DNA from 2 places in the Rossellomorea marisflavi genome. Region 1 is predicted to be linked to the other one. Evidence: riboswitches for the same ligand, from Rfam matches in the RefSeq annotation. Region 1 holds a riboswitch; the other holds the start of a gene.
The links. A riboswitch is a leader RNA that binds a small molecule or an ion and turns the genes downstream of it on or off. The one in region 1 is predicted to bind glycine.
Positions count from the first base shown of each region.

Region 2: it holds a riboswitch for glycine, as region 1 does, so the genes downstream of both, K6T23_RS21735 (amino acid permease) here and gcvT (glycine cleavage system aminomethyltransferase GcvT) in region 1, are expected to answer to the same signal.

Region 1 covers NZ_CP081870.1:2,711,210-2,715,636, forward strand. Annotated here, with positions in the region: gene gcvPA (aminomethyl-transferring glycine dehydrogenase subunit GcvPA) at 1-1,039, opposite strand, end outside; gene gcvT (glycine cleavage system aminomethyltransferase GcvT) at 1,055-2,158, opposite strand; glycine riboswitch at 2,240-2,318, opposite strand; glycine riboswitch at 2,322-2,412, opposite strand; gene K6T23_RS14225 (DEAD/DEAH box helicase) at 2,585-4,285, shown strand; gene K6T23_RS14230 (YqhG family protein) at 4,254-4,427, shown strand, end outside.
Region 2 covers NZ_CP081870.1:4,228,582-4,233,008, forward strand. Annotated here, with positions in the region: gene K6T23_RS21730 (alkaline phosphatase) at 1-496, opposite strand, end outside; gene K6T23_RS21735 (amino acid permease) at 685-2,037, opposite strand; glycine riboswitch at 2,162-2,240, opposite strand; gene K6T23_RS21740 (FTR1 family iron permease) at 2,503-3,192, shown strand; gene K6T23_RS21745 (DUF3899 domain-containing protein) at 3,241-3,612, opposite strand; gene K6T23_RS21750 (peptide ABC transporter substrate-binding protein) at 3,677-4,427, opposite strand, start outside.

The DNA.
Region 1 (4,427 bases):
CGAGTGCCGTCATGGCAACGGAAGCCGCCAGGGCGTTCAGCGCCTGATTCGAACAAATATTGGACGTCGCTTTATCGCGACGGATATGCTGTTCCCTTGCCTGAAGGGTCAGAACGAACCCGCGGACACCGTCTTCATCCACCGTTTGACCGACAAGACGACCCGGTACCTTTCGCATAAGCTTCTTACTGACGGCAAAATACCCGCAGTGCGGTCCGCCGAATGCGCTAGGGATTCCGAACGGTTGCGCATCTCCGATAACGATATCGGCACCGAATTTGCCCGGTGGTGTGAGTGCTCCGAGTGCAAGAGGGTTGGAAGAGACGACAAACATCGCTTTCGAACCATGGGTGATGGCTTCCATCGCCTGAAGATCCTCGATACGTCCGAAGAAGTTCGGATATTGAACAATCACAGCTGCCACGTCATCTCCGATGAGGTTCTCTAGCCCTTCAAGATCTGTCACCCCATCTTTATGGGGGATTTCTACTACATCGATATACTGACCTTTCGCATAAGAGCGCAGGACATCTTTGGATTCAGGATGAACCGCCGCTGATACGAGCACCTTCTTGCGACGGGTCTGACCGGCTGAAAGCATGGCGGCTTCAGCAAGGGATGTACCTCCGTCATACATGGAAGAGTTGGCTACATCCATCCCTGTCAGCTCACAGATCATGGTCTGGAACTCGAAAATCGCCTGGAGTTCCCCCTGTGAAATCTCCGGTTGATACGGCGTATAGGCCGTATAGAATTCAGAACGTGACAAAACATGATCCACGATGATCGGCATGTAATGATCATACACACCCGCCCCAAGGAAGCTTGCATGACTCCTGAGATCGGCATTTTTAGCTGCCAGGGCCGTCAGTTCCTTGACGAGTTCCGTCTCGGATTTAGCTTTTTTAATGTTATAGTCGCCTTTGAAGCGGACTTCTTCTGGAATATCTTCGAAAAGGGCATCGACGGTGTCGACTCCAATGCTGTCCAACATTTCTCTTTGATCCTGATCTGTCATCGGTAAATAACGATGCTTCATGAACGTCAGTCCTCCCTATTTGCCAGTTCTCTTATAGAATGGTGTCTTCACTACAACGGCTTTCAATTGTTTATTCCGGATCTCTACGATCACTTCAGTGCCGGGCTCGGCAAATTCCTTCTTGATAAGTGCAAGACCGATATTCTTCTTCAGTGTCGGCGACTGGGTACCGGTTGTGACCTCCCCGATCAGCTCTTCCCCTGAAAATACACTGTATCCATGACGAGGGATGCCGCGGTCGATCATTTCGATCCCGACCAGCTTACGAGGTGCCCCTTCTTCCTTTTGTTTGCGAAGGACTTCCTGGCCGATGAACGGGATGTCTTTATTCACCTTCACCGCAAAACCGATTCCCGCTTCGATGGGCGTGATTGTCTTCGACAACTCCTGTCCATAGAGTGCGAGATTCGCTTCGAATCGCAAAGTGTCACGGGCACCAAGGCCACAAGGTACGATTCTTTCCTCTTCACCCGCCTGAAGGATTTCCTTCCACAGCGCCGGTGCGGAATCCGATGCACAGTAGATTTCAAACCCGTCTTCCCCTGTGTAACCCGTTCTTGATACGAGAGCTTCGTGACCACTGATCATGACCTCATCCTGGAACTTGAAGAACCCGATGCTGCCGAGATCTGTCTCGGTTAGCTTCTGGAGGATCTTCTCCGCGAGCGGCCCCTGAATGGCAAGCTGGGCGATTTCGCCTGAACGATTCGTCAGCTCGACCCCTTCGGTTGCATGATGGATGAGCCATTCGTAATCTTTCTCGATATTGGATGCGTTGACCACAAGGAGATAATCGTGATCTTTCCTTTTATAAACGAGAAGGTCATCGACCGTCCCTCCGTCTTCGTAGCACATGGCGGTGTACTGAGCGCCTCCGTCCTTCAATTTGGACAGATCATTGGTCATCATCCGTTGAAGGTACTCAAGGGCACCTTCCCCTTTCACCGTGATCTCACCCATATGGGAGACATCGAAAAGACCTGCACGGCTCCTTACGGCTTCATGCTCGTCTTTGATCCCGGAGAATTGTACGGGCAAGGCCCATCCTCCAAAATCGATCGTCTTTCCTCCATACTCGCGGTAAAGATCGTGTAAAGGCGTTTGCTTCAGTTCTGACATGGCGATTCCCCCTTTAGTGGTTACACTGCATTCTTTTGCATGAAAAAAGGACAGAGAAGCCCCTTTTCAATAAGTGGGCTTCTCTGTCCTGGCACCTGAAAGTTTACCGATTCATACGGCTTTCCCCTTTGGTGGTCCCCATCCGGGACGCTCTCCAGAGTTGCGTCCGACAAGAGTCTTTTTGCCTGAGAGATTCACATCGTGATGCTTGCTCCTTCGGCGCTGCAGACTGCAGTCTCTCCCCTTGTCATCATTCGCCAATATTCCTTGCAATAATTGGTCATACTAAAGATATAAAAGAAATGCAGCAGATGCTAATGTTCGGATTTAGATCATTTTTGTAAGATTGTAAATCTATTTTCATCCTACCATTAATCAATTGTTCCGGGCAATCAATTTTTGCAGAAAAAAAGGAGTTGTTTTTATATGAATGTAGATATCATATTCGATGAGGGATGGGGAGAAAATCTTGAAAGCCTTATCACAAATGACGGGCCATGGGGAAGTTTCGACCTCTACAAACTCGCCGTCGAATTCGAGCACCATCTCGCAATTCCGAACTTTGAGGGGCTTCAGGCACCGAAACATTTGGCAAATGTCACTCCCCTCCCCCATCAGCTCGAAGCTGCGAGGCAGGTGGTGGAGACCATGAACGGAAAAGCGATCCTTGCAGATGAGGTCGGACTCGGAAAAACAATTGAAGCGGGGCTTGTGTTGAAGGAATACATGATCCGTGGACTGGTGAAGAAGGTGCTCATACTCGTGCCGGCGTCCCTGGTATCCCAGTGGTGCTATGAGTTGAATACGAAATTCTTCATCCCTGCCGTCCCCCAAAGGAAAAGTTACGTCTGGGACCAGTGTGATATCGTCGTTTCTTCCATGGATACAGCCAAAAGAAGCCCTCACCGGGAAAAGGTGTATGAACAGGATTATGATCTCGTCATCATCGATGAAGCTCACAAACTGAAGAATCACAAAACGAAAAACTATGAATTTGTGCAGAACCTGAAGAAAAAATTCTGCCTTCTTCTGACGGCTACTCCCATCCAAAACCGAATCGAGGAAATCTTCCATCTTGTTTCCCTCCTGAAGCCCGGGCATCTTGGAAGCGAATCGGGCTTTACCGACCGGTATAAAAATGGGGATCGGTCCCTTGAGGATGACGACCATCTGAAGAACCTGATCAACAAGGTGATGATCAGGAACCGAAGGAATGACACCGGTATCGAATGGACGAAGCGCCATGTAAAAACGGTCCTGATCGACTTCTCACAGGGAGAGAGGGACCTATACGACAGCTTCGATCTTCTGCGCGGCCGCTACGATGACTGGGCCACATCCAGCTCCTTCTCCCTCCTCACCCTGCAGCGGGAAGCATGCTCCAGCCGAGAAGCGGTGTACTTCACGTTAAAGAATATGCTCGCCAAAAAGGAAGATCCTTCAGAGGGATTCAAGCAAGTCATCGGAACGCTCATGCAAAAGGTCGAGAACGTCTCCGTCAACTCCAAGGCAAAGAAAGCCCTGGAGCTGATCCAATCCATCGACGATAAAGTGATCATCTTCACTGAATACCGGGCAACCCAGATGTATCTTCAATGGTTCCTGAAGCAGCATGGTATCACATCGGTTCCTTTCCGGGGCGGGTTCAAGCGCGGGAAAAAGGACTGGATGAGACAATTGTTCCAAAATCACGCCCAGGTTCTCATCGCCACGGAAGCCGGCGGGGAAGGAATCAACCTTCAATTCTGTCATCACGTCATCAATTTCGACCTTCCGTGGAATCCCATGAGACTCGAGCAGCGGATCGGACGGGTGCACCGCCTGGGACAGACCGAGGATGTTCATATTTACAATTTCGCCACGAAAGGAACCGTCGAAGAACATATCCTCACCCTGCTTTATGAAAAAATCAACCTGTTCGAGCGTGTGATCGGCGAACTTGATGACATCCTGACCCGACTCGATTTCAAAGAGTTTGAAGATCACATGACAGATATCTTCGCTTCCTCAAGAACCGAGGGTGAAATGAAGATCAAAATGGAAAATTTGACGAGCATGATTCAATTTGCAGAACAGATGAAGGAGGAGAAGGCCGATGCAGCAGCACGAAATACATCGATTTCTTGAGCGGTATTTTCACGCGAACGGGTGTGAGCTGAAGGCAAGCGGTGATGGCTATATGACCGTCCAGCTCACGATCGAGATGGATAAAGAGCTCATGAATCGCCCATTCTACTGGCATTATCTCGAAAAGACCGGTGGGGAACCG
Region 2 (4,427 bases), 1.5 Mb from region 1:
GAGAAGAGAAACCGGCCGGAGTGGCGTGCTGGATCTCGGATGTAGAAATGATTCCCGTGGATTTCCCTTTAAGTTTGGCTGCTTCGAGTACATTGGCCACAGGCCGTAATTGGTCTTCCTCTTTGATCTGTTCCACTCCCGGAGAACTGACCACTTTAGGAAGAAGGCCAACGACCTTATCATTGCTTTTGTTCCCTGTTGCAAGAGCGGTGGCTGCGGGTGCTGAATCCGTAATCGCCGACTCTGCTGAATATGTACGGACGCCGCCGATGGCGATCTCATCCATAGCCAAGTCCTCCCCCTTGTACCAACGGGCGAGTGATGTTGCCCCGGCACTTGTCCCATCCATGACCATCATGATCACGTTGGTCGGTTCCTTCTTCTTGTCCTTAGCTTCCACCTCAGTCTTCACTGATCCTGCAAAGCCCAGTGATGAAAAAGCCAGAGCGGCGGCCAATGATAGGCCGGTCACCTTTTTCGTACTCATTCGTCCCATTCCAATCTCCTCCTCTGTCATCCATCTTCATCTCCATACTAGAAGGCTTTTGTAAAAAGGAACAAGTGTATATGTAATTATTTTGTAAATGTGTTTAGCTGACCCAATTCCCCTCGTATTACCTATGGCATAGATTCAGGTTTTACCATTCATAAAACAACCCCGCACAAACGTGTACGGGGTTGTTTTTATGATGAAAGTGAAGCTTTTTGCCTGATCCGATAGACTGCAAACAGGATGACGAACCATAGTGGTGTCAATAACAGTGCCGGCCTTGTCTCATCGGCAAACAGCATAATGACGAGTATCGCAGCGAAAAGCACCAGTACAAGATAATTCACCAACGGGGTGAACGGTGCTTTGAAGCTCGACTTCTCATGGAGGTCAGGACGCTTCCTCCGGTATAAAATATGGCAAACGAGGATGATCCCCCACACCCAGATGAAGCAGATGGCACTGATCGTCGTGACGATCCCAAAGGCTTGATCCGGGATGAGCTTGCTTAGCAACGCACCGACCGATACGACCACCGTGGAGACCAATAGGGCAGAACTGGGGACATGGTTCCGGTTTAATCTTCCCAGTCTGGCCGGCGCCTGTTTACCTTTACTAAGATTGAAAAGAATCCGGCTCGTGGAGAACATTCCACTGTTGCAGGCGGACGCCGCCGATGTGAGAACCACGAAGTTGATGATTCCGGCAGCCACGGGAACCCCGATCAGACCGAATGTTTTCACAAATGGGCTCTCTGCTGCCGTCAGCTCCATCCAAGGATTGATGCACAGCAGAACGATGATAGCCCCTACATAAAAGAAGAGGATACGCAACGGTATCTTATTGATGGCAGAAGGGATATTCTTCTGGGGATTGGACGTTTCCGCCGCCGACACCCCGATGAGTTCCACACCGACGTAGGCGAAGATCACCATCTGCAGGGAGAGAAGGAAGCCACTCATCCCATTGGGGAAGAAGCCGCCATTCTCCCATAAGTTCGTCACGGTCACCGGTCCTGCATCCGTATTGAACCCGATGGCAAGCAGGACCACGCCCACTGCAATGAGGGCGAGGATCGTAATCACCTTGATCAGGGCGAACCAAAATTCCAGTTCACCGAACAGCTTGACCGTCAGAAGATTGAACCCAAGAAGAATGACCAGACAGATCAGGGCCGGAATCCACTGGGGAATGTCAAACCAATAATTCACATACACCCCGACTGCGATCACATCGGCCATTGCCGTCATGATCCAGCAGAACCAATACGTCCAGCCCGTGACAAACGAAGCCCATGACCCGAGATAGTCCTCCGCTATATCGGTGATGGATTGATACCCTGCTTTCGAAAGCAATAGTTCGCCGAGTGCCCTCATGACGAAAAACAGTGCGATTCCAACGAGTAAATACGCAAAGATGATGGAAGGACCCGCCGATTGTATCGCCTTACCGGACCCAAGGAACAGCCCGGTCCCGATCGTACCCCCGATGGCAATCAGCTGTACATGGCGATTGGAAAGATCCCTCTTTAACTCTTGTTGTGCCAAAACAAACTCCTCCTCAACATGTTCCACGTGAAACGAAAATAAAAAAAAGAGATTGGAAGCATCCAATCTCTGAGTCGAAAAGAATATCAAATATAGATCTCCCCTCGTTCGGAAAATCCATACCCGGTACCCTTCTGTCCTTTTGCCTGAGATTGTGAACCCTTCGGCGCCGCTTGAATAGCGGTCTCTCCAGAAGCTGCTCCTGCTGTAGTGTGACCCACAGCGATCGTAGCTTGATATTGTTATGTTTGAATAGTTATATATTGTAGACCCGTTGAATGGATTTGTCAAAGGAAGATCCTCCTTGTGCAGAAGCCACGCAACTGATTCCTCCAGATGATGTCAGTTACTTGGTTGAGCTCTCCAGATCGACCAAATCTTTTTTTATTTTTTGCATTGACAGTGATAATCATTCTCATTATTATAAAGCTTAGAAACGCACTCATACCATACGGGGGAATACATATGTTGGATTCGCTTTTTCTTTCATTTCGTGAAGGCCTGGAAGCGGCCTTGATCATCGGCATTATTTTGGCAACGCTCTCACAGCTGAACCGGAAGCATCTTGCCAAGGTTGTCGGATTCGGTACCATTGCAGGCGTCATCAGCAGTTTGATCCTGGGCTGGGGTCTATTCACGTTTGCACAAAGCATTTCCCATGAAGCAGAAGAAATCATGGAGGCCGTCATGAGGATCGTGGCCGCAGGCTTGATTGCCTACTTCATCCTTTGGCTCCACCGCAATCAGCAGGTTGCCGGCAAAATCAAAGGGCAAACGGAGAAGTCTTCTACATCCAAAATCGGCTTATTCTTATTGGCCTTCCTGTCTGTCATCCGCGAAGGCATGGAGCTTATGGTATTTAATATGACCAAGATCTCAGAAAGCGCCGGTACCGTGGCTCTCGGTAGCATCATCGGAATCGTAGCGGCTGCACTCGTTGCCTATGTGATCTTCAAAACGACGATCAAGCTTAACCTTTCACTGATCTTCAAAGCACTGGGCCTCATCCTCGTCTTCCTTGGCGGAGAAATGTTTGCCGAAGGAATCGTAGAGCTTCTGGAAACGCACTCTGAAGCGATGGAAATCCTATTCCTGGCCGTCTTCATCGTTCCGGCATTGTTTATCCTCCTGAAGGATGATGTAGCGAGATTCTGACGAGCGGCATAACAAAAAGAATCCCATCTCAATCGAGATGGGATCTTTTTATTGCTTGATGATCAGTATTCCAACCGAAATCAGAATGGAGCAAGCCCCCATGATGAATGTACTCTGGGTGATCCGCGTGGAAAGAGTGGATTTGAATGCCTGGAAATCATGATCTCCCTTGATCAGGTCATCCGTTCGCTCCATGGATCGCGACCTCCGGATCATCCGCTCGCCAATGATCTTAAACCCCTCTGCGACAGGTGTCAGGAACCCTGTCTTCATGATCAACGAGCTGACACCCAGGATCAAAAGGCAGAGACCGATCAGAAAGGCAGAGTCGGCTAAATCAGCTTTGGATCCAAGCTTCAACCCGATAGCAGCCACCCATCCGGAAACGGTGACCATCGCAAGACCCATCTTCCATTTCATCAAGAATCCCCCCTTTTTTATCCTTACGCTCTCCATCCACCAAATGACTTGAAAACAGGCTTTGTTATTCCGATACTTTCTCCGCCCACTTCAAGTACGGATAGCGGTTGACCGGATACACAATGTCCTTGAAGTTCTGTGCGGTCATATAGTTGTTGGTATAGTGATAGATCGGGTTGAACGGCAGGTCTTCCATTAGTACTTCTTCTGCCTGATGAAGGAGATCGTAGCGTTTCGCTGTATCCTGCTCCACTTTGGCGTCTGCCATCAGCTTGTCGTACTTATCATTTACCCAGTTTGTTCGGTTGTTCGGGCTGTCTCCGAGGTAGTAGTCAAGGATGACGACCGGATCCACCAGGACCCCGATCCATCCCATACGGGCCATCTGGAAGTTCTTTTGCTGGGTCGTATCAAGATAGGTCTTCCATTCCTGATTGGAAAGCTTGATATCGACGCCAAGGTTCTTCTTGTACATGGACTGGACGGCTTCTGCGATCTTCTTGTGGTTCTCGGATGTGTTATACGTGAGGGTCACAGCCGGCAGCTCGCTCCAGCCTTCCTCTTTCATGCCTTCTTCCAAGAGCTTTTTCGCTTCTTCGGCATTCGATTCGAAATAGGCTCCGCCCTGTTCACGGAAGTCGCCATCGCCTGTATCCACCCCGCCTGGTACAAAGGCATAAGCAGGTGTTTCACCGGCTTTCGTGACGTTTTTGGTGAGGGACTCGCGGTCAACGGCTAAAGTGAACGCACGACGGATTTTTTCATTGGTAAACGGTTCCTTGTCGACATTGAACATGTACATATATGTTCCGAAG